One region of the Nostoc sp. DedQUE08 genome, then DNA from elsewhere that is predicted to be linked to it. Evidence: predicted binding sites of a transcription regulator. Region 1 holds the regulator's gene; each other region holds the start of a gene.
The links. The regulator NtcA, encoded in region 1, controls nitrogen genes in cyanobacteria. The targets are predictions, from matches to a motif close to TNTGTANNNNNNNNTACANA.
Positions count from the first base shown of each region.

Region 1 (7,845 bases):
TCGCTTAATTCGAGGTTGGCGTTGCGATTGGCTTCTTGTAAAAGTTGTACCACTGCTTGACGAGCAGCGGCAGGTTGAGTAACACGAATTACAGCAGCGGACAGAACTTGACCGCGAACTAAGGCCAGCTTACCCAAACGCAGGTCGCGGTAGGACTGATAATATTTTTCCAGTCTGGCAACTTCCTGTTCTAGTTCCTCCTGTTGTGCTTCCAATTCTTTGAGGCGCGATTCCCGTTTGGTAATCACTTGCTCTCGTGCTGCAACTTCTACGTTACGCTTTTGAATCAGTTGATCCAGTTGAGCAATTTTTTGATCGCGCGCTTCTATCGCTTCTTGACGGTTAGCAAGTTCGCGATCGCGTTTTTCAATTGCTGTTTTGGCTTCGTCAATGGCTGTTTTCGCTTCTGCATATAGTCTTTGACGTTCTGTCTTCAAGAGTTCAACTGCCGCCTGTAGCTGTTTTCTCTGATTGGAAACGCTTTGCAACTCAGCTATGGCTTTTTGGTACTGAGTTACAACTTGTCCTAGCTGGCCTTGAGTGCGTTGGAGTTGAGTTTGAGTTTGAGCTTGTTGACTAATGGTACGGTTCAGCTGGGCTTGCGTTTCCCTCTGTTTAGCATTTGCCGCCTGCAAGGATTGATTAATTGCCTGCAAGTCTTGTTGTGCCTTTGCTTGAGCAATTCTTGCTTGGTTTAGCTCGCTTTCTACCTGACTTTTCTGCGTTTCTGCGGTTTTTAGCTGTTCTCGCTTCTGTCTGAGGTCTGTTTGAATATCTTCTAACTCAAAGACTCCTTTTCGCAAACCTTCGTCGGCAGCGAATAAAATCCCTAAAGTGGATGCTGAAATCAAACCACCAGTAAAAATTGTTACTAGTACGGCGGTGTTTTTTGGACGAAGCTTAAAAAGTGAGAGGCGGGCTTTGCCAACTCGTGTGCCGATGCGATCGCCCACGGTGGCAATTACGCCTCCCAGAATCAAAATTGCTGCGATGAGGATGTATCCGGTGGTCATCTTTAGCTACCGAAATCCTTCCTGATACAGCCTACTACTTTTAAGCATTGTCTGGAAAGAAGTGGAAATTGGCAATAGCTGAAATTATTCAATTTTAGATTTACCTCTAGCTATTAGTGTCATTTTTCAAAATAGAACACGCGCCGATTCCCCTTTCTCCAATTGTTTTTATGTGAACTGTCTACTTAAGGTAACAGGTTTATGCACAGTAATCTTCTTTTTGTGGATAGAAATCATTTTTTTCTCACGCAAATCTCCCAGTAGCCTAGTAACGGTAACACGAGTTGAACCAATTGCCTCTGCGATCGCTTGATGAGATAATTTCAAATCAATTGTGATCCCATCTGCACAAGGAACGCCAAAATCCCGACAAAGAATTAACAAAAAACTCACCAACCTAGAACCCATATCTCGGTGAGCAAGAGTTTCAATCATCATCTCTGTTTGTAAAATGCGCGAAGACAGACCTCGCAGCATTAACATTGATAATTCTGGATTTTCCTTGAGTGCTTGTTCCACTTGTTCAATTGGTGCTGACAGTAATTCCGCAGGCGTAAATGCAACCGCATGGTAAAACCGATCCGACTTATTTCCTGTCAGCAATGACAATACACCAAAAACACTATTTTCCCGCAGCAACGCTACCGTTATTTCCTCTCCTGCCTCGTACACCCTGGAAAGTTTAACAGCACCTTTCAAAAGAAAATAAACTCGTTCGGCAGGATCGCCAGGAAAAAAGATCGTTTTATTGCGTTCAAACGTTTCCACAACTGGCGGAAACGCCCCGGTCGCCATCTGACGAAAAACATTTGCTAGGGCTTTATCTTGTGTCACGATCATCTCCCTTCCCCTACCCAATGCCGGAAAAACAAAAACTGATTACCTAAGAATACACCCGAAAAATGAATAAAGCACCGTCAACCTTTCTGTACTTTCCTATACTCCAACTAATCTCTTCATAACTCTTTGTTTATAATGATACATAATTGTTGATCCTTTCAGCTACTAATTGTTGATAAGTACTTCCAATAGCTATATTCAAAAGGTTTTTTGAAGAACAAATAAAGATATCTTGAGAATATCTTTATAAAAAATCAAGGTTTTTGTCACAGCAAACACCCTTAGCAATATTCATTTTTGTCAAGCCTGTATAAAACAAAGACAAAACGTGCCTCAGATTCTAGTATGCTCCTAATGATCGATCGCATTAACAATTTATATGCTAAATCTGACTGGAAAAAATGCCCTTGTTACAGGTATTGCCAATAACCGCTCGATCGCTTGGGGCATCGCCCAACAACTGCACAAAGCTGGAGCAAACCTGGGTATTACTTACCTGCCGGATGAACGCGGCAAGATGGAGAAAAAAGTCGCGGAGTTGGTAGAACCTCTTAACCCCAGCTTATTTCTTCCCTGTAATGTCCAAGATGAAGACCAAATTAAATCTACCTTTGAGACAATTCGCGAACAGTGGGGAAAGCTAGATATCCTCATCCATTGTCTGGCTTTTGCCAGCAAAGACGATTTAAGTGGAGATTTTAGCCAAACCTCTCGTTCTGGCTTCAACACCGCCTTAGAAATTAGTACTTACTCACTAGTGCAATTAAGTGGTGCAGCGAAACCTTTGATGACAGAGGGAGGTAGTATCGTCACCCTGACATATTTAGGTGGTGTTAGGGCAATCCCCAACTACAACGTTATGGGAATTGCTAAAGCGGGTTTAGAAATGAGTGTGCGTTACCTGGCTGCTGAACTAGGGCCGCAAAATATCCGCGTGAATGCCATCTCCGCAGGCCCCATCCGTACATTGGCATCTTCAGCAGTGGGTGGAATTTTGGATATGATTCATCATGTAGAAGAAGTAGCTCCCCTACGACGCACCGTCACTCAGCTAGAAGTAGGCAACGCTGCGGCTTTCTTGTGTAGTGATTTGTCCAGTGGGATTACCGGACAAATTCTATATGTAGATGCAGGATATGAAATTATGGGAATGTGACGCGATAAAGTTAGGAGTTAGGAGTTATGAGTTATGAATTTTTAACTCCTAACTTCTAACTCCTAACTCTTTTCACTCCCCATGCAAACAACCAATCGCCAAGTTAATTCAAACTACGATCGCCTAACTGAAACTTCTCGGATTGCCACTGTTCACCGCACTACTGGTGAAACTGATGTGCAAGTTACCATCAACCTGGATGGTAGAGGAACTTGCACAGCAGGAACAGGCATTCCGTTTTTGGATCATATGTTGCATCAAATTGCCTCCCACGGGCTGATTGATATAGATGTCCAAGCCAAGGGAGACTGGGAAATTGATGACCATCACACCAACGAAGATGTAGGCATTACTTTAGGGCAAGCTTTCAACCAAGCACTAGGCGACAGAAAAGGCATTGTCCGCTTTGGTAATTTTCTTGCACCACTGGATGAAGCCTTAGTTCAGGTAGCGCTAGACTTTTCTGGACGGCCTCACCTCAGCTACGGCTTGCAAATTCCTACTCAGAGGGTAGGAACATATGACACCCAACTGGTGCGAGAATTTTTTGTGGCTTTGGTGAACCATAGCCAAATGACACTGCACATTCGGCAACTGGATGGTATTAATTCCCATCACATTATTGAAGCGACATTTAAAGCCTTTGCAAGAGCAACACGGCAGGCGGTAGAAATTGACCCCCGACGTGCTGGCTTTATTCCCAGTTCTAAGGGAGTTCTATGACAGGAGTCAAATTGAATATTGGGATTAGGCATTGAGCATTGGGCGAATGGCACTAAGAAAAGATAAAACCCCTGCTAGGGCTGGGTGTTGGGGGTAGGGTGTAGGGTGTAGGGAAAAAGTAAGAAAAGTACAATCCTCGTGCGAACATCAATGAACTTCTTGCTCACTACACCCCACACCCCACACCCAAAAGCCTTACGAATAATAGGTTTGCCGTTAACAAGCGTGCCATGCGGCATTGGGCATTGGGCACTTGTACTGAGTTTCGACTGCGCTCAACTACCGCGTAGTCGTAAAGCCTGCGGCATAGCTACGCTTCGGGCGCAGCCTCTTCAAGAGTTGTATTGGGCATTGGGAAAAATCTACCCTTGTCTTCCCAATCCCCACTCACCAGTTTGAGCTAATTGACACACTCGTTTGTGATGGTTATTATCAGCCTACCGGGTAATTTTTAATTAATACCAAGCTGATAAATAGCGATTTAACCGAGATGAAGTCTGTTGCAGATGACCCTAATTCTCAACTTAATACGACAGACACTCCGCCAGTAGTCCTAACTTCTGAGTTGCGAAAAGTCTATCGCACTGGTTTTTGGCTAAATCAAAAAGTCGTATCTCTCAAAAACTGTTCTTTAACGGTTTACAAAGGCGAAACCTTTGGGTTGTTGGGGCCTAATGGCGCTGGTAAAACCACCCTTTTAAAATTATTGCTGGGAATTATTCATCCTACCTCTGGACGGGGATTATTATTGGATAAGCCAATAGGCGATCGCAGTGTTAAGCAACATATTGGCTATCTGCCAGAAAATCCCTATTTGTATGACTATCTCACTGGTTGGGAGTTTTTACAGCTTGCTGCTGGGTTATTCCAAATTCCCCAAAGTGTCCAACGCCAGCGCATTCCCCAACTATTGGAATTAGTCGGTTTATCCCAAGCTGATGCCCGTAAAAAGCTTTTGCGGCGCTATTCCAAAGGAATGCTCCAGCGTGTTGGTATGGCACAGGCGCTAATTAACGAACCAGATTTGGTTTTTCTAGATGAACCAATGTCTGGTCTCGATCCGGTGGGACGCTACCAAATGCGAGAAATTATTCTGGCGCTCAAAGCTGCTGGTAAGACGATTTTTTTCAACAGCCACGTTCTTAGTGAAGTAGAACAGATTTGCGATCGCATTGCCATCCTCGCTCAAGGTGAACTAATTTGCTCTGGTTCGCTCAATGAACTCTTAGGCATAAATCACATATATCAAGTAAAAGGTCAAGGTGGTGACTGGGAAATTCTCAAAAAATGGATACCCACTCTCATATTTGAGCCTGATGGTTCCTGGCACGGTACACTACAAGACGGTTACTATGATTTTCTTGCCAGTCTTCGTCTTATGGAAGGTAAAATTATCGCCATTAACTTGTCACGCCAATCCTTAGAAGAATTTTTTATTCAACAGATCCAAAGAAAAAACAACCCCTTGAATTAGTCTTGTTGCTAAGTAGTAAATTGTCTACTGGCTTGAAGAACAAAACCCAAAATTCTGCCTTTTTGAGTTCTCTTTGCCAACGCAATCCACAAAAAATAAAATTCCGACATCTTTTCAAGGTTATTTATATTTATTTAATGAACTCGTTCCTAATTTTAGTAGTCCTTTACTACTCATCGCAGATTTTAAATGTCATCAAATTAACTCTGACAATAAAAATTTATTCGTGACTACTTGATTGTTAGCTAACAGATAATTTATTGTAGAAACTGGGTTTATTGGCGTAAATCTTATGTTTTTTGATATTACTCTATTCAAGCAACATTAAATTTAAGCTAACTTCACTAAAAATTTAACTTCAATAAACAAATTTCCTCCGGAAAATCACACTTTTCTAGGAAAATAAGAGTGTCGGGGAACATGAATACTTAGGTATAGTCAAAATAAAAATGTTTAGACAGTACTTTATTGATTGTAGTTTCAGAGTCTCAAGTAAATATGCTTAACAAAAGTTTGTCTAAATTCCTAATTCAGCCAGCTGTAGGTATGGCTTTGTTAACTGCTGTCAATGCCGCTGTGTCATCTGCCAGTCTAGCTCAGGGACAACCATTACCACCAACAACACAACCACCAATTACACAAACACAATTAGATACTAATTATTCATTAGGAGGCGGCGATCTCATCCGTGTAAATGTATTTGAAGTACCTGAATATACAGGTGAATACCAAATTCCCCCCGGTGGAGCAATCAACCTACCTTTAATTGGCAGTGTATCGGTATTAGGGCTAACAACTGAACAAGCTTCTGACGAAATAGCTAGAAGATATGCTCGCTTCCTCAAACGCCCCTTAATCTCAGTCAATCTCTTGTCTCCTCGTCCCATCAATATTTTTGTTGCTGGAGAGGTGACACGTCCTGGAGCTTACACTCTAAACTTGAGCGGAGGCGCCGGGAACAATCCAGGCGTACAATACCCCACTGTATTAGCCGCATTAACAACAGCGCAGGGGGTGACTTTAGCTGCGGATGTGACTCAAGTTCAATTACGGCGTAGAATAGGACGTTCTTCAGAGCAATCTGTCACCCTCAATTTGAAAGAACTCATTCAAACAGGCAAGTTATCGCAGGATATTACCTTGCGGGATGGAGACACTATAGTTGTGCCAACAGCAACCAACTTCAACGTCGCAGAATCTCGCAATATATTTGCATCCAACTTTGCCGCCAGTCAAACCACACCCCGCACAGTAACAATTATTGGTGAAGTTAACCGTCCTGGTTCGTATCTTGTCACCCCAGGTAATACAGATAGCCAAGTGGGCGCAACCCCTAACAGTGGCACTGCCAGTCCCACTGGTTTACCAAATGTGACACGAGTAATTCAATTAGCTGGCGGGATTACAGCACAAGCTGATGTGCGTAATCTCAAGCTACGCCGACCTACAAGAACTGGCTCAGAACAATCTATAGATATTAATCTTTGGCAACTGTTACAGAGTGGTGATGCCAATCAAGACATCATTGTGCAAGACGGAGATACAATTGTTATTCCGACGGCAACTGAAATTAACCCCGCAGAAGCGACTCAATTAGCTACGACTACTTTGTCTCCTACACGGATTCAGGTTGGTGTGGTAGGCGAAGTTAAAAAACCAGGTCTAACAGACGTTCAACCAAATAGTTCTTTAAATCAAGCTATACTCGCTGCTGGCGGATTTAATGATGCCAGAGCTAGTAGTAGTGCTGTTGATTTAATTCGCCTCAACCCTAATGGTTCTGTCACTAAACGTATAGTAAAAGTGGATTTCTCGGCTGGGATTAATGAGCAAACTAATCCCATACTCCGCAATAATGACGTTGTAGTAGTCAACCGATCTGGTTCAGCTAAGACTGGCGATACCGTCAACACCATAACTGGACCTCTAGGTGTTATCTTTAATCTTTTGAACTTATTCGGACTTTAGTTTAAAAGATAGATGCAAATTGGGGACGTTAGCCAACCCTCTTCGTCCCTAAAATTGCACTATCCTTTAATCAAAAGCAAGTTACACATAACAAACGCTTCACAAGACATTGCTTCTTCCAACTTGCGTTTTCTAAATGCTGTGATACTTGTTAATACAAGTCTGCTATAAATACTCTGACAGCCGCTCTCTTCTGATTTGCCAATGTTCTAAGCTATCTGACCACTTTTATATATCCGTCATTATAATAATTTTAAGTAATATTACCTATAAAAAAATACTGTAAACTTTAAAACTCTCACTGTAAATTCATAATGTGCATTGATAGGCTTTTGAAATCTTTATTGTAGGTACTCGGATTTCTTATGATAATGAGAATCTTTTAGAAAGCAGATTTCGTAAATACTAGTTCATCACTGATTTTTAGTCATTCAGTGATTCTTATTATCATAAGAATTATTTAAGTAAATCAACTAATTGATGACAGATATACTATTTTAACCACAGATACCGCGTATACACAGTAGAATGATGTCGAATTGGAAATGACGCCATTTGTACGGTTGCTTGGTGTTCATGAATAGGGTAACTCTGGATACTGATATTTTTTATTCAGTGACTTTATCAGATGTTTGCAATTTTTTGGAACACAAGCTCAAAAGGTGGTTCAG
Region 1 covers NZ_JAVRCD010000015.1:137,812-145,656, forward strand. The annotation lists gene RMY64_RS12975 (DUF3084 domain-containing protein) at 1-1,013, opposite strand, end outside; gene ntcA (global nitrogen regulator NtcA) at 1,182-1,853, opposite strand; gene fabI (enoyl-ACP reductase FabI) at 2,233-3,009, shown strand; gene hisB (imidazoleglycerol-phosphate dehydratase HisB) at 3,091-3,732, shown strand; gene RMY64_RS12995 (hypothetical protein) at 3,883-4,131, shown strand; gene RMY64_RS13000 (ABC transporter ATP-binding protein) at 4,223-5,206, shown strand; gene RMY64_RS13005 (SLBB domain-containing protein) at 5,705-7,174, shown strand.

Region 2 (7,845 bases), on a different contig from region 1:
ACCAGAAAACAGGATGTTGGGCTAACGTCTTTTACACAGCTTTTCTGGCAAAGATATATACAGTTGACACACGAAAGTCTTCAGCGATCGCTTAGTATTTCAACTGCAAACTTTGTATATATAGTTGGTCTCAATCCTGCCGATCGAAAAGCAAATCAAATTAAGTGCTTGGATCGATAGCATTACCAATTCCTCAAAAGCTCTACAACTGTTGCTCATATTCGATGGAAAGCTTTGCATCTCAATCCTCAACGGCTCTAGAAATAGATGTTACTTAGGCTATGAGTTAATCTAAAGCACATCTAATTCAAACATTTTGCTTGTTGAACAAACAGCCTTAGGGCAACTTCACTTTATTCCCCAATAAATTTTCTTCTCATACATCCAGTAGCCGATTATCTACATAAGCAAGTAACCGATCTTTGCTCTGACATCTGTTTAGCGTCTTTTCCCGAAGCATAAAATCCCTTTCGTTTCATCTCTTGCTTATCTAGGTAGGCATTCACACAAGTAGTATAGGTTTATTACGCTTGCTAACAAATTTACTAATGTAAATCTACTTTTGTTCCTTAGTTTGTTCTCTTCGTAGATAGCTCCCGACAAAATAAATGTTAAGAAGGATCTGCCAGATCATCTTAGTCTTTTTAATTATTTTACACCCAAGGCCAGATGCAAAACTTTGCATCTGGTCTTTTTATATGAATTTTCCTTAAGGAAAAGGGAGTGGAGAGTGGGGAGCAGGGGAAAAGTTGCAGTAAGTTTTTCCCCTGTGCCCCTCTGCCCAATGCCTTTTTACACCGTTGTGTTCTTGCGGCTACTTTCTCTTCCCTGGATGCCGTTGAGGAACATTGGCACAAACTTCTCGATGAATGTCTGTGGATCTCGCTGCCAAGCCTTTTGTGCAGCCTGAATCCTAGTAAATTGCAACTCCGGCGCTAGCAAAGTCTGGGGTAAACGTTCCATCAAGTATTGGGGACGTTGCCAAAGCGGCATAGTATTTGCGACTTCCACCAGGTTGGCAACTCCCCGTAGTTCTGCACCCAAGGTGATATCCATTCCTGATTCAAAGGCCGCTTGTTCAATTGCAGTATATTTTCGCTTGGCTTGCTCTACCTTTTGCTGATGTTCTGGACTCTTACGCGCAAGTTCTCCTAGCCAACGATTACCCCAACGGACATGTCCTGCTTCCTCTGGGAGAATTTTTTCAAGAGTTTCCCGAATTTTGATGTTTTCTTCTGTCTGCGGTGCTTGTTTAAGCGCGTGAATGTGAGCAGAGAAATACTCACAACCCCGCTTTTCGGTAATGTTAATTGCGGCCAAGGCAGCAATCATGCCGTCCTCTAGGTTGTGTTTTGGATCGTAGGTGTCTTTGTCGAGCAGCCGATCGAATTCATCAATATAGGAAGTTCCGGGGGGAGTTCCCACATCGCTTCCCAAATCAATCAACAAGTCAGTTAGCCACATGGCATGACGAGCTTCATCTGAGACGTGATGAGACAAATCCCGGATCAGTTCCCGTGGCTGTCCATTCAGTTGTTCAATTACCTCAGTTAGGTCTTTGCAACTGCGTTGTTCGCTGTAACGGTAGCGATTGAGAGTAATTAGATGGATTTCGCGATCGCATACCACCCGTTTTAATATATCTCTGGCACTCAAAACATTCTGAAATTTACGCGGATAGGTAACTGCCATAGTTTATGTAAATTTTTGTAAATCTTTATTCGATCGTAACTTAATTTTTTGCAACTGCTGTATTCGTGTCGCTTCACCGAAAAAAAAATCAAAGTTACAAAAATTAATCACTTGAGTTGACCTTAAGTGTAGAAAAAAGTAACGAATAAATGTTCAGCCTTGGGTAAGGTGTGTTTTTTTAGGTTAGACCAATCTGAAGCTAGATGATTTTAGTTATCAAAAGTAGATTGGGAAGATTTTTCCGGCTTTTGGAAACAAATAGTTGATATTGTCAGCAAAGGCAAATATAAACTTTTGCAAAAAGTAGCTTATGTTACAGAATTTTTGTTATATTAGTCTTGTAAGTAAAAAACCAAAAATTATATATTCACAAAATAGAGAGGACTATGGTTATGTCTATCGCAGATAAATCCCGTGCGTTAATGGTGCGCGAACATCAGCAAGTCAAGAATCGCCAACAATCTATGCTGATGCGGGCTGCACAAGAACTTGGTCTTCCTGAAGAAGCATCCCAATACTGGAACCCGATTCAAGGGAAGGTTGATGCTAACACTCGGATGATTTATGGGCCGAGTCATGCTTCCATGAGCTAAGTTTTAAGGTTGATTTTTTGAGTGAATATCTCAACCGACAACTCTAAAAAAAGCCACCCTTTACTCTAGGGTGGCAAAACTTACTTATTACTTTTTAGTTAGATACGACTCTTAATTAAGCATCGTAATAGAGGTAAAACTCGTAAGGATGAGGACGCAGCTGCAACTGTTTGACTTCGTTACCTAGTTTGTAGTCAATCCAATTTTCGATAAAGTCTTCCGTGAAGACGCCTGATTCGGTCAAAAAGGCGTGATCTTTTTCTAGTGCTTGCAGAGCCAACTCTAAAGAACCTGGAGTTGAAGGAACCTTTGCCAGTTCTTCTGGAGAGAGTTCATAGATATTCTTATCTAAGGGTTCACCAGGATGGATTTTGTTCTTGATGCCATCGAGACCAGCACAAAGCATTGCAGCAAATGCCAAATAGGGGTTAGAAGTAGCATCTGGACAACGGAATTCCAAACGTTTGGCTTTGGGGTTAGTACCAGATAAAGGAATACGGATAGAAGCAGAACGGTTCCCTTGGGAGTAAGCCAAGTTCACAGGAGCTTCATAACCAGGTACTAGGCGCTTGTATGAGTTGGTGCTAGGGTTGGTGATTGCCAACAGCGCTGGGGCGTGTTTGAGAAGACCACCAATGTAGTACAACCCCATATCGCTCAAACCAGCATACTTATCACCTGCAAACAGAGGTTGGCCGTCTTTCCAAATGGACTGGTGACAGTGCATTCCCGAACCGTTATCGCCAAAAATTGGTTTTGGCATAAAGGTAACGGTTTTGCCGTATTTCTTGGCAACGTTCTTGATGACATATTTGTAAATCATCAACCAGTCAGCCGCTTCGATCAACTTACCAAAACGGAAACCTAGTTCGCACTGACCACCAGTAGCAACTTCGTGGTGATGCTTTTCAATGGGTACACCTAATTGTGCCATCGTCAACAGCATCTCTGTACGGATATCTTGGAAAGAATCCGTCGGTGAAACTGGGAAGTAACCTTCTTTGAAGCGTGGTTTGTAACCCAAGTTGGGTTTGTTATCTGTACCAGCTTTACCGGAATTCCAAGCACCTTCTTCGGACTCTAAGAAGTAGTAGCCTTCGTTGGCGGTTTGGGCAAATCTAGCACTGTCAAAGATGAAAAACTCAGCTTCAGGGCCAAAAAAGGCTGTGTCACCAAGACCAGTAGAAACTAGGTAATCTACTGCTTTTTGGGCAATAACGCGTGGGCAACGGTTGTACCATTCACCCGTGCGGGGTTCTTTAATACTACAAATTATACTTAGCGTTGGCACTTCCATGAAGGGGTCGATCCAAGCAGTGTTGGGGTCGAGTACCATCGTCATGTCCGATTCGTTGATCGCTTTCCAACCCCGGATGCTGGAACCGTCAAACGGAACGCCATCAGTGAATGCAGTCTCATCGATTTGGTTTTGGTACAGTGTGAGGTGCTGCCAAGTCCCTACTGTATCGATGAATTTGAGATCGATCAGCTGAATTTGTTGGTCTCGGATCAATTCCAAGACTTCTTGTGGTGTTGTCATTGTTACTCCTTCTCTACCAATTTCCTAAAGTAAACCAAAATCTTACATTGCATCCTAACCCTACCGATCTCAATCAGGCCGTGACACACCAGAAATATCTTAAATACTAGACATTAGCTGATTTTGTAGCTTGTGCTACAGATATCTGGATTATCAGGTTATATTAACCTTTCGGCGATCATCTGTACAAAACTGGAAAGTTCATCATATAGGGTCAACTTTGACATAAAATCCTTATGTAGTGGATAGATTGTTTTTGTGCCGAATCTATTTTTAATAGCACAAAAATTTACTGGTGCATAAGTGCAGCCAAATAAATATCAAACCATAAATAGCAATGATTGGGAGAAGAAGGAATGCGCGATGCAGTAACAAGTTTAATTAAGAATTATGACTTAGCTGGTCGTTATTTTGACCGGAATGCGATCGATAGCCTAAAGTCTTACTTTGATAGTGGTACAGCAAGAGTACAAGCGGCGGCGGCAATCAATTCTAATGCGGCTGGACTTGTGAAGCAAGCTGGTTTACAGTTATTTGAAGAACTGCCAGAATTGATTCGCCCTGGTGGAAATGCTTATACAACTCGTCGTTATGCAGCTTGTCTGCGCGATATGGACTACTATCTGCGCTACGCCACTTATGCGCTGGTTGCTGGGAACACCAATGTGTTGGATGAACGAGTGCTGCAAGGGCTGCGGGAAACTTACAATTCTTTAGGAGTACCTATTGGGCCTACAGTTCGCGGTATCCAGATTCTCAAGGAGCTAATTAAGGAGCAAGTAGCAGCAGCAGGTGTGGTTAATAGTGCTTTTGTAGATGAACCATTCGATCACATTACACGTGAGTTGAGCGAGATAGATATTTAGATTTTAGGTGGGCAAGGTGTCTGCCCCGACATAAACTTAAATAGCGATCGCACTTTGGTTTAATGGAGCGATCGCTTTTTTGTGAACTCTAGACGTTGAGAAGGGCTTTATTCAAGATTTTGCCTGCAAAGGGCAAAATCATAACCAGCAATTCCCAAGCGGGTTTACGAAGGTATATTTTCCGAACGCTTTGGTCAGCTAATTCTTAATAGTATAAGAATAAACCTAATTGTCTTTGACGAGCAACTAGAAAGGATTATCAGATGGATAAGCTAGCTCGGTATCGTGAAATTATTCGTCAGTTGATATTTGACTATGCTAGTCACAAGCCTGCTAACGGTCAAATAGACACAGAAGCAGTCATTGACTCGGAGCGAAACGACTACGAAGTGTTACACATTGGCTGGGATGGAGTGCGCCGCGTACATGGTTCGGTGGTACATATAGATATTATTAATGATAAAGTGTGGATTCAATATGATGGTACTTCTCAGCCAGTTGCAGAGGCATTATTAGAAGCGGGTATTTTGCGCGAAGATATTGTCTTGGGTTTCCATCCTGCTGAACTACGGCAATACACCGATTTTGCTGTATCTTAATTATCTGAATATTGTGTATTTGCAAAGAATAATACATTTAAGTAGCGATCGCTCATAGATGAAACGCATTAGCTTCTGTTATCTGAACTAGAACCTCTATAAGCCACAATAGAAGTTGCCGATGTTTGAGGCACTGATGATGGAAGAATTATTAACTCTAAAAGACTTGCTTGTTAAAGGCGATGTTCAAGGAGCATTGATTATAGTTGAAGAATTAACAGAAATGAGCCGAAATGACATCATCAAGACGATTCGTAGCTATGCAGTGATTTTGCTGTTGTATTTAATTAAACAACAAGCTGAAAATCGCACGGCTCGCTCTTGGGAAGTCTCAATTCGGAATTCGGTTCTGGAAATTCAGCGGGAAAATAAGCGGCGTAAAGCTGGAGGCTATTATCTCGCGCCAGAGGAATTGTTAGAAATCTTAGCAGAAGCCTATTTAAATGCCATCGATGAGGCTTCCTTAGAAGTAGAAGAAGGTCGTTATGAAGCCCAAGAATTAGAAAAGCTGGTTAACCAAGAAGAAATTATCAATCGTGCTTTGGCTTTAATCTTACCAGGAGAGTCTAATTAATTGGCTAAACAGCGACTCGATACACTATTAGTAGAGCTAAATTTATGTTCTTCTCGCGCCTTAGCACAACGACTAATTCAGGCGGGGGAAGTTACTGTTAATCAACAGTTAGTTGATAAACCTGGAACAGAAGTTGATATTGCAGCTCAAATAAATATTAAAGAGCGATCGCCTTTTGTTTCTAGAGGCGGTGAAAAACTCTCCAAAGCTTTATCAGTATTTGCCATTCCCGTAGTAGAGCGCATTTGTTTAGATGGTGGGATTTCTACTGGTGGTTTTACTGATTGTCTCTTGCAAGCTGGAGCAAAACAAGTTTACGGTATTGATGTTGGTTACGGACAAGTTGACTGGCGGTTGCGAAATGATTCGCGGGTGATTTTACGGGAACGCACCAATTTACGGCAACTACGACCAGATGAGTTATATGGTGAAAATGACCCGATTCCTGATTTGGCGGTGGTTGATGTATCGTTTATTTCTTTAACTAAGATTCTGCCTGCTTTGTGGCAACTAACTCAAGCTAACCGAGAAGCTGTATTGTTAGTCAAGCCACAGTTTGAAGTCGGCAGATCCCGTGTGGGTAAAAAAGGTGTTGTACGCGATCCAAACGACCAAGCTGATGCCATTTTCCAGGTTTTGCAAGCTGCCCACGAATTAGGATGGAAATACAAAGGCTTAACTTGGTCGCCGATCGTTGGCCCTGCTGGGAATATCGAATATCTTTTGTGGTTGGCAATGGAAAGTGAAACACCACCACTTGATTTAGAAGCAATTAAGCGAATAACGCAATCAGCAACAACTGATTTACGCAAGAGTTAAATAAGAATGCAGAATTCAGAAATCAATTAGTCGGGGACTTAAACCCACATGTTCCGCGTTCGACTGAGCGCTCACGCCGAAGTCTGCACTCGAACTCCAATTCTTACTGAATTCTGATTCCTGACTCCTGAATTCTTTCTTATTAAAGGTCGTAGATTAGACATTCTACGGAATCTGGATGGCGATCGCAGTAATTTTCCAAAGAGGTTTTTTTGGATTTTGCTTGATGTTGGTGAGATTTTTCAGCCTGCAATTCTTCTACAATGTCCCACGCTACAGCACAACCAGCAGAATTGCTGCCATCTAGATCGCAAGTTGTCCGAGCTTCAGTAATGGCATTAGTAATGGCTTCTTCAAGAGTTGCCGCCCCAGCAATTTCAATTTTTAGGGTAGTTGTCATGATACTTTCACCTTTAATTTACAGACAGAGTTATTAACTGCGAGCTTTTAATGACCTCAGTCAGCTCACATTTCTAGTTTAGATAGGCTTCCCACAATAAGTAGTGGTAAACACCGCCATCTTTTTCGCAAAATTGAGTGGGATTACCCTCTTGTCATCTTTAAATTCAAAAAGGTATGGGAATTCTACTAGTTGCGATCGCAAGCAGAGGTGGTCATGTTCTCAATCTTGCATCCCAAATTGAGAATGTCGGTTAATTGTCAGAAGACTTTGATAGAAGTTGATAAACGCTTATAAACGGTAACAAAAAGATAGCAGTTTTTAATTATTCTCAATACTTTATGTTTAATTCTTGTCGCAAACGATACAGAATTGTATTTTGGTCAACTTGAGAGAGAATTTCTTGAATGACGCTGCTAGCGCCTAATTGTCCCCAAGTGCAGCCTTTTTCGAGATAGACTTGGGCAGCTTTGCCAACGGAGTATGCGCCATAACCGGCGATACCAGCTTGAGCGATCGCACTGCCAGCAAAAGCAGTAATATTGCTGGGATTGTCACCACTAGTGATTGCGGCAGTACTCTTACCTAAACCCAAAAGAAAACTACTACCTAGTTCTCCAAGTAGCAAGCCGCCAGAACTAAATAAAATCGTTTTTAAAATTTTCCCGGCTTCATAGCTAGTCATCGGCAAACCATACAATCTAGCGAGAGCGCGAATTAAAGCTAAATCAGCAACAGTTCCGCCAAGGATATCTAAGAAGG
Region 2 covers NZ_JAVRCD010000018.1:125,567-133,411, reverse strand. The annotation lists gene RMY64_RS14715 (ferritin-like domain-containing protein) at 793-1,692, opposite strand; gene RMY64_RS14710 (hypothetical protein) at 2,085-2,285, shown strand; gene glnA (type I glutamate--ammonia ligase) at 2,401-3,825, opposite strand; gene apcB (allophycocyanin subunit beta) at 4,182-4,691, shown strand; gene RMY64_RS36830 (hypothetical protein) at 4,842-4,967, shown strand; gene RMY64_RS14695 (XisI protein) at 4,955-5,290, shown strand; gene RMY64_RS14690 (DUF29 family protein) at 5,430-5,864, shown strand; gene RMY64_RS14685 (TlyA family RNA methyltransferase) at 5,865-6,683, shown strand; gene RMY64_RS14680 (Calvin cycle protein CP12) at 6,826-7,083, opposite strand; gene RMY64_RS14675 (GTP-binding protein) at 7,415-7,845, opposite strand, start outside.
Region 2: the regulator NtcA is predicted to act here: its motif matches at 3,948-3,967, upstream of glnA (type I glutamate--ammonia ligase).

Region 3 (7,845 bases), on a different contig from region 1:
TGGTGTCGTGTTCTGATGCCAACTTAGTCAATTTTTGAACTGTTTTACTTAATGCTGACAACAGAGTGCTGTCTGGAGACGACTGCCATATTTCCATTAGTAGGGCGAAAATGTGTTCAGAGTCAGTCGTGCCCTTAATCAGGCGGTATGTGGAATCAGAAAGGCTCTCACGTATTGGTCTACAAAGAGTTTGTTGAAAGTTTGATATCTCGCCATTATGCACAAACAAAAGTTTCCCACTACGAAATGGCTGACAATTGCTAATGTCGAGCGATTCACCTGTCCCAGCTAATCGGACATAGCCTACAGTACAACTGGATTGTACATAGTTGCTTAACTCTTCCAGATTCGGTTCGTTCCACAACGGGATAGTATTTCGGTAAATAAAAGGTTTACCCACTTCGTCGTACCAGCCTACACCTACTCCGTCTCCACAAACTACTCCTGATTTTAATTCCAAAGGACTGTAACTTTGTTTGTAGAGCGAATGCTCTTGTTTATACAGCAACTCATCTAAGAGGATGGCGTTACCAAGATAGCCAATTAATCTACACATAAAAAAACGATGTTGCTGAAAGAGTAAGAAAAATCAGTCACAAGTCCCGATAGAAATCGAACCTTTTAACTGGACAATTATTGCAAATCATTACTAATTTAACAATTATTGTTTATCTTGTGTATGTTTGATCTGTGACTTTAGTCATGGTTTTGTTGTCTTGCTAAAGATATAGAACAGAAGCTAAAGTAATATTTATTCTTTACCTTTGTTTGAGCTTGATTTGTGAATTATCCGTTCGCATTCCAAGGATTTTAGAGAACTATGCCAATTAAAAAACACATTAATCTTAATCAAGGATGTTTCCTTAATCCTGCAAATAAACAGATAGTTGTTAATTTAGCTAGTAAAGATATTTTAAATTTGATCGCACAAGAATTAAAAACTCGTTACTCTCCAGAAACTCAAAAAAACTTACTTGAGGAGAGTTCAAAGTTGTTACCTAGTTTTGTATTTCAAGAATTATTACAACGCCAACAGCAAGTAGTAGATATTAACCCAGATAGTTTAATTGTCGTTAGCTGTCAGATAACAGAGGCAGAAGTCGATGATTTGGGATTTAATTTAAATGTCGAAGTATATTTTGTAGTTGGAGATACAAAAGGTCAAAACCATTTTCGGGCTAATCAAATAGTCCTTTGGTCGAATATATGGGGTGATGAAGAACAGCCTTTTGATTTAGAAGATGAACTAGGCGAACAATTCTGGACAAGTTATCAAATTCAGTTGCTTTTTGATGAAAAAGACCAAGAAACAATTGAACTGGAACTATCACAAACAGATGATTATGCCGCGAGGTTAGAATTTTCCCCATCACTAAAAATATTTTCACCATCGATAGTTCCCTTTACAGATAATGATTTATAAAAATTACTATCCGCATATACAGTGAATGTAAATTAATCATTTATATTCACTGAAAATTTTATTTGTTGGAAGTTCCCTTTTAAAAAAATGAAGTCTTCAATCCCTCCTACATCCTCATTGTGGTTCGATAATTGAACCCATAAACAAAATGTTTCCCGTCTGATTATCCCTGATGGCGCAGAAGAAGGGGCGATCGACAATCATTCGGAATGGTTCTGGTTCTTGTCTTGCAGATGTTGCTACTATTCCCACTGAAGTAGCCGCGGCCGCTTCAGTGCCTTCTTCGTTTACTTCGACAAAAGTTTTATGCTTAACTTGGCTAATGGCAAAATTTTTACCCATGCCAGAAAAATTGGCCTTGTTGCTGAAAGCCTCCCCCATACCTAAAGTTTTTAAAGCATCATTGAGTGTAATCTCGTAATCTGTTTTGAAGCGGGGTAGGCGAATAAACCCTTTTTGATTGTTGAACTGAGTCATCCATTTTTCCCAGTTCTCAACATTCAAGTTTTGATAAAATGTTTTGAGGTTAGAATTCTTTTTGGGTAGGAATATATAAAAACTTATCTTACCATCTTTACCATAAGGTAAACTAACTGCCTGAAATTTTTCGCTTTCATAGTATTTATAATCACCCTCTTGTGACATCATTGGGTGTTGTTTTTGTCTGCTAGATGTGATGTAAAAAGGATATGGAGCAGTTTCTTTCTTGTCAAACTCGTTACTCCAATTACCTTTAAAATATATGGCATTAATCAGAAATAATACCTGATTTGGTTCAATTTTTTCAACTATTTTAGTGATTTTACCGTTAGTATTTTCTTTGACCCAATTATTGATAATGCTAGATGCAGCGGCATCTTGAAAGTTTAAATTGCTGACTTTGGCTTGATAGAAGTCCTGGGTTCTTTTGAGAAAGTCTGGTGCAAAGCTAACTTTTTGATTTGCCCAAAGAGAGTTAGCAATTTTCAATTGCACTTTCGTATCCGAATTGTCTAAAAGCTGTTTTAATACCGCCGTGTAAGAAGAGTTGATTTCTGGTAGATTCATTCCCTGTAATTCTAGGGTTTTTGCCATTGCTTGTTGAGTCGAGCCGCTAGCGCCGTTATAAGTCATAGCAAGAGCGATCGCAACACTCGAAGGTGAGATAAAAATATTTTTCTCACCCCGATCGTTTTTCAGAACTTCTGAAAATAGTTTGAAGCCAAACTTGTTGCTAGACTCAACAATTTTTGTATCAGTGTTGGCTGTTTTTTTTTGCAATGGAGTTTCTGGCTGAGGTAAACTAGATTGGGCAATGGCACTTTTATTACTATCGACTTGAGAACACCCTAATACACTGAATAGAACAACGCTTGCAGCTGCCAGAGCATAACGTCTGCCTAGACTAACACCGTAACGTCTTTGCAGGAAATTTTCTTTCGCATCACTCAATTTATGGCGATTCATTCTGCTACCTCACTTGCCAAAGATTCCCGATTTGTGCTTAGAGTTGACGCAGATGCTGTGTCAATGATTAACTATTGCATTTACTCCAATAGAAAAATGGGACTGTTACAGTTTTCGTAACAGCAAATTAGTAGCTTAGAGTAATTAAACACAACTTGTGGAGTTGCTAATTCTTGATTGAGACGGCTATACAGACGACTTATAAAAAACTTTTTTCTTAAAGAATTTTTATCTTTACGTATAAACGTATTGTAAGCTACGCGATCAAAAATAACCACTTCTGTGAGGTTTTTATAGATCGAATAACATTTCTCAGAGGCACGAAATCTCGTTCCCATGCTCTGTATAGGAACGAGAAAAACGCTGTAATTTTACACAGATATTTGTGCTAACTTCTTTCAATTAATAGGTACACTCCACCAAGCTAAACTGTAGGGTTGAGTCGCTTCATTGAGCTTTTGACGAAATTGGACGCGGATTTTGTAATTGCCAGTAGCAGTAACGGGGCAGAAAATATGTTCTACACTATCAATTTGGCTGATTGAGGAGCAAACAGCACCAGCATCAGAATTTTGAGCATCAGCTTTTACTAAGTATAGGTCGAGATTATTTAAGCCGCGATCGCGAAAATTTTCGCCTACATCATATTGCTGGTTTTTATTTTTATCATTGAGTTCTACCAATCGATCCCAACTCAGGGTGACAGCAACAAAACTTCCCTGCTTTAACGGTTTTGCTAATATATAGTCAACAGATGCTCCAACATCAACTGTGCGATAATCCCAACCAATAGCCGGTACCGCAGCTGATGCTTGCCATTGACCAGCACTAAATTGCTGATAAGCGCGAAATACATTCAAATGACCCGCTCCCATTTGGGCATCCAAGGGAATCTTTGGATCTTTATAAGCATCAGAATCTAGCCAGTTTTGATTTTGCTTATCAATTAGCGTCCGAGTCATTCCCAACCTTAAGCCATCGCCGCTATCTAGAAGTTTGTCTGCTGAATTCAGCAATACAGCTTTCATCACTTGATGACGCCGAGAATCAATGCTCCAGTGGGGTTGTTTTGTCCGCATCTGTCGGTCTGCAAGTTCCTGCAACAGAGCAACGGTAGCTGTAACTTGAGGCGCGGCAAAACTAGTACCTGTAACCTTGTTCAATTTGCCATCTGGATTGAGCAAAGGAATATTATTACCAGGAGCAACTAAACTGATAGCGCGACGCCCATCAAGGTCAAATTCCTTTCCAGCTAGTCTTTGATTCACCCCTTGGTTAACACCCGCCAGATTAGCCACGTCTACTTTGTTAAAAACTCCCCCTCGGCGGGATGAAAAAGCCACGTTGATTGCATTAAAATTATCTGTAGGAATAGGAATGCCGCCTTTGCCCTGGTTGCCTGCGATCGCATACAAAACATCATGAGCGCGACTAGACCAGTCAACACATAAAGTTAATAAAGCATTGCCGTCTAAAGTAGCTTCCGGTCGAGGATCGCGGCTTAGAGGTTCCCCAAAGCTAAAGTTAATCGCACGGACATCGCCACCATTTTGCAGCGCTATGTGCTGTGCCGATAAACACTCTTCTGGCTGACCCATGTTTTTAGTGGAACCCACTGCTGATGAATACAATCGCGCTCCCGGCGCAACTCCTGGCAAAGCTTTGTCTTGACTCACCATCACACCAGCGACATTGTAGGCATGGGGATCAACACCAGTATTAGACTTAGCTGGGCCATTGCGTAAGAAAACCGCTGCTAAAGATATGGCACGATTTTTAGACACCGCCTTATCCCACCCAAACATTCCCGGCCGACCAATTTCCACTTGACCAATAGCAATTTTGCGACCGATTAAATTATAAGGAGCTTGGTGTAGCTTCAAAGCATCAATACCGTTAGTTCCCAAAGCAGACTCTAAAGCCGAAGCAATTACCGGCGCACTCAGACAAGAAGCAGTTAATCCCCAAATTATCCAGGTTAGTTTTTTAGTCATTTGTTATTTGTCATTTGTCATTGGTCATTTGTCATTGGTCATTTGTCATTTGTCAATAATTCTTCTTCCCCTGCTCCAACTCATTACTCATTACTCATTACTCATTACTCCCCTGCCCCCCTGCCCCTCTGCTCCCCTACCTCCCCACTCCTCAAAAAGACCGGGATCAAACTTATGAGTCTTGCTCAATGCTTTGTTACAATGCTTACAGACGAGGACGCTTAAAAACCCACTAGCCATGACCCAAAACCTATCTCAAAAGCCCATTGTAATTTCTCCATCTATCCTATCAGCCGATTTTAGCCGTCTGGGTGACGAAATTCGCGCCGTAGACGCAGCCGGAGCAGATTGGATTCATGTTGATGTAATGGACGGTCGTTTTGTACCTAATATTACGATAGGCCCTCTGATTGTGGAGGCGATTCGTCCGGTTACAACTAAGCCTCTGGATGTCCATTTGATGATTGTGGAGCCAGAAAAGTATGTAGAAGGATTTGCTAAAGCGGGTGCCGATATTATCTCCGTACACTGCGAGCATAATGCTTCTCCACATCTGCACCGCACCTTGGGGCAAATTAAAGAGCTTGGTAAAAAAGCTGGTGTTGTACTTAATCCTGGTAGCCCTCTAGAGCTAATTGAATATGTTCTAGAATTGTGCGATTTAGTACTAATTATGAGCGTCAACCCTGGTTTTGGTGGTCAAAGCTTTATCCCTGGTGTGTTACCCAAAATCCGCAAGCTACGCCAAATGTGTGATGAGCGCGGTCTTGACCCCTGGATTGAAGTGGATGGGGGGCTGAAGGCAAATAATACCTGGCAAGTTTTGGAAGCGGGAGCCAATGCGATCGTCGCTGGTTCAGCTGTGTTTAATGCTAAAGATTATGCTGAGGCTATTACAGCAATTCGCAACAGCAAGAGTCCTACTCCCGAATTAGCTAAGGTTTAATTCCTTTTTGAATTAACCAATTATTAAATATGGAAGTCAAAAAGAATGTAGAGACGTAGCTGTGCTAGGTCTCTACAAGGATTCTAGATGAATTTCACCAGATGTCTAGTCTTCACAAAAAATAAGGTGGGCAATTTGCCTATCTTATTTCTTTTTATATACAGATAAAAAACTGGAAGCTATTCAAGTTTTGAACTTCCAGTAGTGTTATATAAATTGAAAGTTTAGAAACTAAAGATAATCCCGGTTGGGAGGACTAGGATTACAATAGCCGAAAGAGAAGCGTATAAGCTACTAGTTCTATCAGCCAAGGACAACAATTTCATCGTAACTTTTCTATTTCCGTTCCTGGAATTGATGTTAAGCGTTTGCTTTATTAACTAAAGCAACACCAACCACAGGATAGAAAGTTTTATCAGCATTACTCGCACCGTCTGCAGTCAGTGAAAGTTGTGTAAAATTTGGATTGGGGGAATCCACCTCCCCAAATTCTCTTTGCTCAGACTTCCTCAGAAAAAGAACCACCAGTAGCAACGGTTAGATTATTGGTCTTGGTTTAGGAGTTATTTACTCCATGAAATGCTGATTACTTTTGTAATCAGTTTGATTTATTTCATAGTTAGAACTAATCGTTGATTTTATTTTTTAAATTAACTTGCTTGCCAAATCACCTCTGTTTTGGTTTAAATTGTAGTTGGTATTAGTTTATCAATATCATTAGTATATAGTTGCCATTTTGGCAGATTTTTACAAACAATTATCAAATTAATTACTGCTAGAGAAAACCTGTCATGCTATAAATTTTAAATTAGCATAACAGGCTTTCAGATAATCAATCAACTTTAGAGCAGAATCTATTGATTCCAAATACTTTTTAATTGAATCCACAGGATTTCAAGGAAATGTCTTGAACATTTTCTGGTTTTAATGGCGATTTGCTTGATTGATGTTCGTTAATTTGGTGTGTCAATCTCTGGTCTAAACTACCAGCACGGATTTCTGCTTTTTGCTTTCTAACTACTTCTAGATAAGCTACGTCTTTAATTTTGCTTAAACAGCTTGATGAAGCATTATTATCAGACTGGGAATTATGAGCGTGTTTCAGCATTTTTAGATTTTCATTTTGCTGTTGTTTTGTCCTATCGGCTTGAGAGTTCTCTTTGAGCAATCGATTGTAGGTGCGATATGGAATGTAATGCAAAGGATTATAACCACCAAATCGCAGCATTAAAACACATGCCCAGGAATACTTTCCAGCAAGAATTGCTTCAACTACTTTGTCAAATTGTTGAGCTTTCACTGTCTTATCTAAGTTACTACTAATACCAGCAATGTCTTGATTCATCATAGTTTTTAGTTATTTTGGGTGAAGTAAACTATTTTCTTCTCTGCGATTGTTGATGTTTCAATTGAGGTGTACAAACTGCACTAGCCTTTTTGCAAATCTTGAATTGCTTGTGGCAAATTATCAGCAGTGGAGCGGTGTTTGATGTTTACAAGGGATGATAAATCCATAAGTAAATAAATTTTCTTGGTTCACACGCTTATATTTCTTACTACTGTTGGATTAGGCAATTTCCGGGAAGTTTGCATATTCTTTTAGACTAATAGAGAAAATATATTTATCTTTGAGCGTTAACAACACCATTCGTATTTATACTATTTTTTTCGTTGCTGTCATATACTAATCTAGTATCTTTATAGGTCAAATTTACTGAATATATTACTATACTTACTTGTGTGTTGTGCAGCTTTTAGTTTTGTCCTCTTTTGCTAATTCTTGAGGGGGTCTTACCCCTCACCCGATATCATTTTAAAACCTTTATTATTGTCGAGTAACTAAAAAACAATACCATTAAATAGAATGGAAAACAACTTGTAAAAATATTATCCGAAAGAGAATAAACCCTTTCATAACAATAAGATTGAGCTTATTTTTACAATAAGTTCGATTAGACAATGATACTTATTAGACTTGTCTTTATTGGCTTGCAAAGACTACAGCTTTAGCGTATATAAATATAATCGCTGTCACC
Region 3 covers NZ_JAVRCD010000092.1:5,883-13,727, forward strand. The annotation lists gene egtC (ergothioneine biosynthesis protein EgtC) at 1-556, opposite strand, end outside; gene RMY64_RS34510 (hypothetical protein) at 821-1,423, shown strand; gene RMY64_RS34515 (serpin family protein) at 1,538-2,869, opposite strand; gene RMY64_RS34520 (S8 family serine peptidase) at 3,268-4,863, opposite strand; gene rpe (ribulose-phosphate 3-epimerase) at 5,102-5,809, shown strand; gene RMY64_RS34530 (HetP family heterocyst commitment protein) at 6,684-7,154, opposite strand.
Region 3: the regulator NtcA is predicted to act here: its motif matches at 5,056-5,075, upstream of rpe (ribulose-phosphate 3-epimerase).

Region 4 (7,845 bases), on a different contig from region 1:
GATTGGATTATTGGTTTTACCATACAATAGCCAAACTCCTACTATTTTTTTATTGAGCTTCAATTGAGCTTCTATGCAATTGGAAGCCCAAGTTGCGTATTTATTTTAATCGGTTTTGGTGTGGATGAATTTCTTTAGTCAGATAGACTGAGGGTAAACGCCAACTCAGCGTGACTCGCACCCCTCCATTAGGCAAAGTTAACAGAAGTAACTGATTGTCACTTCTGTTGTAACATCAAAGACAAGCAAGACTTAGTACAGCATTTCATTAATTCGTAGCGAATTAAATTTGGCAATACACAACAATGCTAATGCATCGGCTTGCATTGTTAATACACGACAATGCTAATGCATCGGCTTGCATTGTTAATACATCAGCGGCCTTGTTAATGCATCGGCTTGCATTAAAAACGCTACGCTTTTACGCAAAGCTGTACTTAGTTGTGTTCAAGACTTATACCACTAACAGTTTCACTGTCAGCTTTGGTGTTTCAACAAAAATCGAAAAAGTCTAGCTAAGGTGCAGGAGCAGTTTAGTAGTGTACCGTGTGGGAATCTTCAACTGGTGTTTGAGGTTTGGGCTGTAGCCTTGAGTTGCTAACGCTACATACTTAAGATCCATCATGCTGAGGTTATGAATTTCAGTCAAGGTGCAATACCGAAAATATTCCTTAAGTCTAAATTAAAGCTTACTCAAAGAATGAGGTTTTCATTTCCCAAGTCATTGAAAATATACGAGTTCCCATTCATTAACCTCCAAATATCAGTCTGATAAATCGATTATTACTGAGGTAAAAATGGCTAAAACTAAAGCTAAATCAACAGACATTCTTTCATTAATTGAAGCAGAACATCGCCAAGTTGAGAAACTTTTTGCAGAAGCAGAAAAAGCTAAAGGTGCAAAGTTGGTTGAGCAATTCAATCAAATCTATATAGAATTGATCTTACATGCAAGAACAGAAGAATTAGTCTTCTACCCAGCTTTGCGAGAATACGAAGAAACTGAAAAATATGTTGAAAAAGCTGAAGAAGAACATGAAGAAATTTCAGTTATTTTAGAAGAAATTAAGTCGTTTAAGCCTAATAACCCTGAATTTAGAGAAAAAATCAGTGAATTGAAGGAAACACTTGAGCATCATGTAAAGGAAGAAGAAAACGAAATTTTTCATGCTGTGCGCGAATGTATGAGCGATCGAGAGCTAACTGAATTGGGACAAGAGTTTCAAGAAATTAAAGCTAAGTTGACATCAAATGTAGAAGCTGCATTAGCAATGTAGGAATACACTTGTTTCAAATGTTTGCATAAATAGTTAGCCATAATTTCCACGTAATTAGGGCATTAAAATTACCAAAATTTTCCTTCATAAAAGAGTAGAAAAATGACTGCTACAAATGGTAAGAACAAAATTCGTTATGCCGTTGTTGGTTTAGGTTGGTTTGCCCAACAAGCTGCCTTACCTTCCTTTGCCCAGGCTGAAAACTCAGAATTAGTGGCACTAGTTTCAGATGACCCCACTAAAAACGAAGAATTGAGTAAAAAGTATAGTCTTGAGCATACTTACTCCTACGAAGAGTATGAGGACTGTTTGGCAAGCGGCGAGATTGATGCAGTTTATATTGCGTTACCTAATCACTTGCATTGCGACTACACTGTGCGAGCTGCTAATCAGGCAATTCATGTGTTATGTGAAAAGCCAATGGCAGTAACAGAAGAAGAGTGTGAGGCAATGATTAAAGCTGCTAATGATAATAATGTGAAGCTGATGATTGCCTATCGCTTACATTTAGAAGAAGCTAATTTACAAGCAGTTGAAATTTTGCGTACAAAGCAAATTGGTGAACCACGAATTTTCAACTCAGTTTTTACTCAGCAAGTAGAAGAAGGCAATATTCGTTTACGAGATGTTACAGGTGGTGGCACGCTCTATGATATTGGCATCTACTGCATTAATGCTGCACGTTACCTCTTTCAAGATGAACCAATTGAAGTATTGGCTGTAGCTGCCAATAACGGAGAACAACGCTTCAGCGAAGTGGAAGAAATGGCTAGCGTTATCTTGCGCTTCCCAAATGAGCGTTTGGCAACATTTACCTGTAGCTTTGGAGGAGCAAGTGTTTCAACCTATCAGATTGTAGGGACTCAAGGCGATTTACGAGTAGAACCTGCATATCCTTGGCAGGGCGAAATCAAGCATTACTTAACAATTAATGGTGAAACTCAAGAGCGTACCTTTGAGGATCGCGACCAATTAGCAGCTGAATTTACCTACTTCTCTGATTGTATTCTCGAAGATAAAGATCCAGAACCATCAGGTACGGAAGGGTTGATTGATGTTTCGATTATTCAAGCACTTTACCAGTCAATTGAGACGGGTAAACCTGTGCAGATCCAAACTAGCAATCGCCATCAACATCCCACATCGGATCAAACTATTGAGCGTCCTCCTAATGACGAGAAGCCAGACTTAATCCACGCTGCTGCACCTTCTGGCGAGTCATAATGCGATAGACCACTAGTTATGTTGTAGCGATCGCTTAACAAAAACATCGGCTATTCATAACATATAAGGGCACAATATTATAGTTGTGCCCTTATATGTTATCTATTCAATTAAAAACTGCTGTCTATACCCAAATATTAAGGATAAAGACCTCTGTCAGTCAACGCCTGAGCCACTCTACCTACCCCCAGCGTGTAAGCTGCTAATCTTAAAGAAATTTGCCGTACCTCCGACTGATGAATCACCTTGCGATAGGCTTGCACCATCAAATGTTCCATTTCGCGGTTGACGCGCTCCTCATCCCAAAATACGTAAGAAAGACCCTGTACCCACTCTAAATAACTGACTACTACACCGCCAGCATTCGCCAAAATATCTGGTAACACTGTCACACCCCGCGCCTCTAAGGCCAAGTTAGCCTCAAGAGTAACCGGGCCGTTAGCTGCTTCTGCGACAATTTGCGCCTGCACCTGATTGACATTTTCTTCAGTGATTTGGTTCTCCAAAGCTGCTGGTATTAAGACATCACAGGGTAAAGTTAATAAATCTGCATTGCTAATTGGTACAGATTGCGGGAAACCCACAATACTCTTGCGATTTTCAGCAGCGTAGACTTTTAATTTGGGAATATCAAGACCAGCTTCAGAGAATATTCCCCCAGCACCAGTTGAAACGGCGATAATTTTCGCGCCTGCTTCATATAGTAATTCTGCTGCGGCACAGCCGACGTTACCGAAACCCTGAATAGCTACCCGCACTCCTGCTAAGGATTTACCTCGATCTGCTAGCGCCTCACGGACAATAATCATCGTGCCACGTCCGGTTGCCATTTCTCGTCCCAGAGAACCACCAATCGAAAGGGGTTTTCCAGTTACAACTCCTGGTACAGCATGACCAACATTTACCGAGTAAGTATCCATCATCCAAGCCATCTCACGGGCAGAAGTACCCATATCTGGCGCAGGAATATCTACGGAAGGCCCAATATCTTTAATCAACTCGCTGATATAACGGCGGCTGATTCGCTCTAATTCGCCAACACTGTAGCGTTTGGGATCTATAGCAATGCCACCCTTTCCACCACCGTAAGGAATACCTAATAAGGCACATTTCCAGGTCATCAGCATTGCTAAAGCAGATACTTCCCGCAGTGTCACAGCCGGATGGTAACGAATTCCGCCCTTGTAGGGGCCTAAAACATCAGAGTGCTGTACCCGATGTCCCGCGAGAACTTGGATTTCCCCATCATCTAGCTTCACGGGAATGGAAACTGTGACAACCTTACGCGGGTGGCTGAGAATTTCTAGCAAACCCTGATTTAAATTTAATTCTTTAGCTGCCGCTTCTAGGTAACTACAGGCTTGGTCAAAGGGGCATATATGCGCTGGAGAAGCAGGTTCTGACAGCAACGAAGATTTTGAAATCATAAATTTTCTCCTAATCACGGTATCTTTACGAACCGGATATCATCTGTACTTAAGCTTATCCTTTTTTTTAGGGAAAACAAATATTTTGTAGTTTTTGTTACAGTTTTATATTTTATATTCTGATATATAAAAATATTCAAAAATCACCTTTTTTAAAGGCGCGCACTGTGTAAGTCTTAATAAAAATTAATATATTATGTTGGTCAGATAGTTAAATCCACAAGTTTTCACTTGGCTAATGCGATCGCGGCATTCTGTCCCCCAAAGCCAAAACTCAAACATAATACCTGTCGAATTTTACTTAGACGTGCGGCTGTAACAATATCTAAATCAAATTCTGGCTGCTGCAATCCTAAACAAGGCGGTAATATTTGATGCTTTAGCGCCATGAGAGAAAAAGCTACACCTAAAGCTCCAGATGCGCCTAGTGTATGACCTGTGCTTCCCTTGGTGGAACTAACCGCCACGCCTTGGGGAAACAAACATTGGATTACCATGCTCTCCATCTGGTCATTTAGCTGGGTAGCTGTACCATGAGCATGAATGTAATCGATATCGCCTGGTAATAGACAACTACGTTCTAGACATTGTTTGATAGCAGCGATCGCACTTTTCCCTTCGGGTTCTGGTGAATTACTATGATATGCGTCGTTGGTTAAGCCGAAACCGAGAATTTCACCATACACTTTTGCTTGACGCTGCTTGGCAAACTCTGCTGATTCTAAGACAAACACAGCTGCGCCTTCGCCCAAGACTAAGCCTTCTCTGTGCAAATCAAAGGGATAAGCCCCAGTTTTTGCCAAAGCACCCATCTGCTGAAACCCAGCTAAAGTTAAAGGTGTAATCGGTGCTTCCACTGCACCTGCGATCGCTTGTTGACATTGCCCAGTTTGGATAAGCATAGCTGCTTGGGCAATAGACCAAATTCCAGTAGCACAAGCTGTCATTGGTGCCAAAACTATACCAGATGCACCAATTTGTCGCGCTGCTGCGATCGCATTTAAATGAGGTAATGTATCTAGCCAATTTCCAAAAGAGGAAATCGGGAAATGATTCGCGTTATACATTTGCCGCGCCAGCATTTCCCAAGACGCTTGATAAGAGCGACTCGATCCAATGACTACAGCACAATCAGCTAAAGGTGTAACTAACCCAGAATCTTGTAAAGCAGAAGCAACAACCATCCGAGTTAACCTTGTCAACTCAGATGGTTGTTGATTAATCAAACCTAGAGGAAGTGGCGTAAGTTCTGGAAATGGTTGATGTAACCGAATTCCAGATTTACCAGCGATTAAATTTCGCCAGCTATCTTCTAAGCTTCCACCCAAGGCAGAAACTAAACCAATACCAGTAACAACAATTTTGACCAATTTAGGAGTTAGGAGTTAAAAGTGAGGAGTTAAGAGTTAAGAGTTTTTCCCTTGCCCCCCTGCTCCCCTGCTCCCCTGCCTCTTTCTCCTACTGTCCAGGCGTTTTTAAGTTTTCAGCACCTTGAGTGACTTTAGCAGAGTCAATGCGATCGCCTTGCTGAATTTTGTTTACTACATTAAAGCCTTGAGTGACATTGCCAAACACGGCGTAGTTACCATCTAAAAAAGCTAGATCCGCTAAAGCAAAGTAAAACTGGGCAGAAGCTGAATCTGGTGATTGCGATCGCGCCATTGCTACTGCACCCTGTTTATGGGGCAATACGACGGGTTGAGCAGTAGCATCAAATGGTTTATTGTAAATCGGAGTATCTGAACCTTTTGGCTTAACTTCTAAAGGTATATAACGAGCATTTCCCGTTTTTGGGTCAATATAGCTACCAGTTCCTAGTTGATCTGCTGGAACTTTCGGGTCTTTGCTTTTGGGATCGCCCCCTTGAACTACAAAGGGTTGGGGTTCGCGTACAACTCGATGGAAAGCTAAACCATCGTACACACCCTTTTGCACTAAATCTACAAAGTTGCCGGCTGTAATAGGGGCATCAGTGCCATCTACTTCGATAGTAATCGGCGAACCTTTAACCGTGATTACCACAGTAGCCTTGCCTTCTAGTCTTGGTAAATCTGTTATTCCAGGAATACTCTCACTAATAGTTTGAGATACAGATGTTGCTTCAGTAGTTGTCTTGGTGCTTGCCTCGGTTGTAGCCGAGGTAGCAGTCGAGTTTGGAGAAGAGCTATTAGAAGCGACTTGCTGTGTTGAACATCCTCCCAACATCAAGGCACTGATAATCACAAGAGAAAGCAAAAATTGTGAAATTTTTAACCGCATTGCCTGTTACCGATTTAACCAAAGTATCTTATCGTTTTGAGGAGCATTGGGATTAGGGGAGAGGCGACAGGTAATAGGGAATAATCTGTACCCTGTTACCTCTACCCTCTACCCTAATTTCTTAAAGTCCTTCTAGTGATACTCCCAAAAAGCGGGCTAACTTTGCGCCTTCTGTTTCCAACTCTGTTAAAGATACCGGTTGTCCAACCCGTGTTAAGGGTATATCTCGCCGTCCTTTAATGCGTAGATAGAGGGCGCGACGGGGGTTAAGACCTTCTTTTATGTCTATTAATACAGATTGGACATCTTCTATGCGGCTATCAATCTGGATTCGGCGGTTTTTACCAGGAAACCCCCAGCGGAAGATTTTGATTGCGCCAGTTTCCCGATCGAATTCGTTGTAACCGCCTCCAACATCCAATAAAATCACTAACCACAGGTATGTAGCTAATAGCAAGCCAGCGGTACCATATAACCCCATTACTAATCCTTGGGGGACAAATACCAGTTGAGTGGGATCGGAAACTATGAGTAAATTAACTTTTAAATAACTGGATATTCCAGCCAATAGAAAGCCGCTTGCTCCCAAGGTAACGATAGTTGCCCACCAGTAGTTACTGAACCGACGAGAACCGAGAACATTTTGGTGCAGGAGGCGATCGCCTTTGTTAATCGTTGTTGATGTCGTCATTGAACTACCATTGCCTGTGAGATACTCGCTGTCACATACTCGCACACTGAATGCTCTTGCATAGAGTGGTGGGTTCCTTTGCCAATCCGGCTATTGCTTAGGAGGCACGGAGAGCTATGTTTTAAGTCCACGGGAACCCTGCCGCAGACTATAAATTTTTCACTTTGTACCTTACAAATTTTACTGTCCCGGATAATGCCGGCTTACTTGTACTACGGGACAAACCACTTAGGCTATTTGTATTAGTCAAGATATGCCAACTTCCTTTCTCCTTGTCTAACGTTTCACATAGGTTTTCCAGAGGTGTATCAACGACCGTGGCAGCGAAGTGACTATCCGCATTTTACCAAACATCGTTGACAAAAACTCAACTGCGCCCTTCTATGTTCCTGCTACCGATATAATTTTTTAGGGAGTGTTGTACTATTTTTTTACTCAATGGCCGATCAAAATTCTTTCTCCCTGTCCTTCAGCCCCCCTTATTCCCTGCCACCCTCTCCCTGCCTCTTTTTGACCTCTTGAAATGAGCGATCTACCTACCTCCATCTACATTAAATTTTTTTAGATTTCTGAGAAAAGTTGTGTCAAATTGTAAAATTTCTGATATTCATATTATTTATAAGGTTCGTGTTTCATAGCTCATTTCCTTTTGCGTATCAGGCAAAAACCCTGAGTAGTGTGATAAGTTAAGAATCATTAAGTTACCACAAGCTAGATTACTAGCCGATGGTACGTGTAATGTCATAACCCTGAGAAATAATGACTTAACTAGTCAGTAAGCTCTCAGAATCTCAGTTACTTAAAAGCAGTTGAGATTGTCAAAAAAAACGTTAATTTCTCACGGCAGTCGGTTACATTGGCTTTCCGTACTACCTTAGAAACGTTGCAATTTTAGTAAAAAAAGAGGATTTAAGTCCGATGACCATCGCAGTTGGACGCGCCCCCAGTAGAGGGTGGTTTGACGTTC
Region 4 covers NZ_JAVRCD010000002.1:272,063-279,907, reverse strand. The annotation lists gene RMY64_RS02500 (DUF29 domain-containing protein) at 1-23, opposite strand, end outside; gene RMY64_RS02495 (hemerythrin domain-containing protein) at 798-1,277, shown strand; gene RMY64_RS02490 (Gfo/Idh/MocA family oxidoreductase) at 1,380-2,501, shown strand; gene RMY64_RS02485 (Glu/Leu/Phe/Val dehydrogenase) at 2,639-3,928, opposite strand; gene RMY64_RS02480 (beta-ketoacyl-ACP synthase) at 4,156-5,298, opposite strand; gene RMY64_RS02475 (peptidylprolyl isomerase) at 5,387-6,187, opposite strand; gene RMY64_RS02470 (photosystem I assembly protein Ycf4) at 6,309-6,878, opposite strand; gene psbD (photosystem II D2 protein (photosystem q(a) protein)) at 7,797-7,845, shown strand, end outside.
Region 4: the regulator NtcA is predicted to act here: its motif matches at 4,013-4,032, upstream of RMY64_RS02485 (Glu/Leu/Phe/Val dehydrogenase).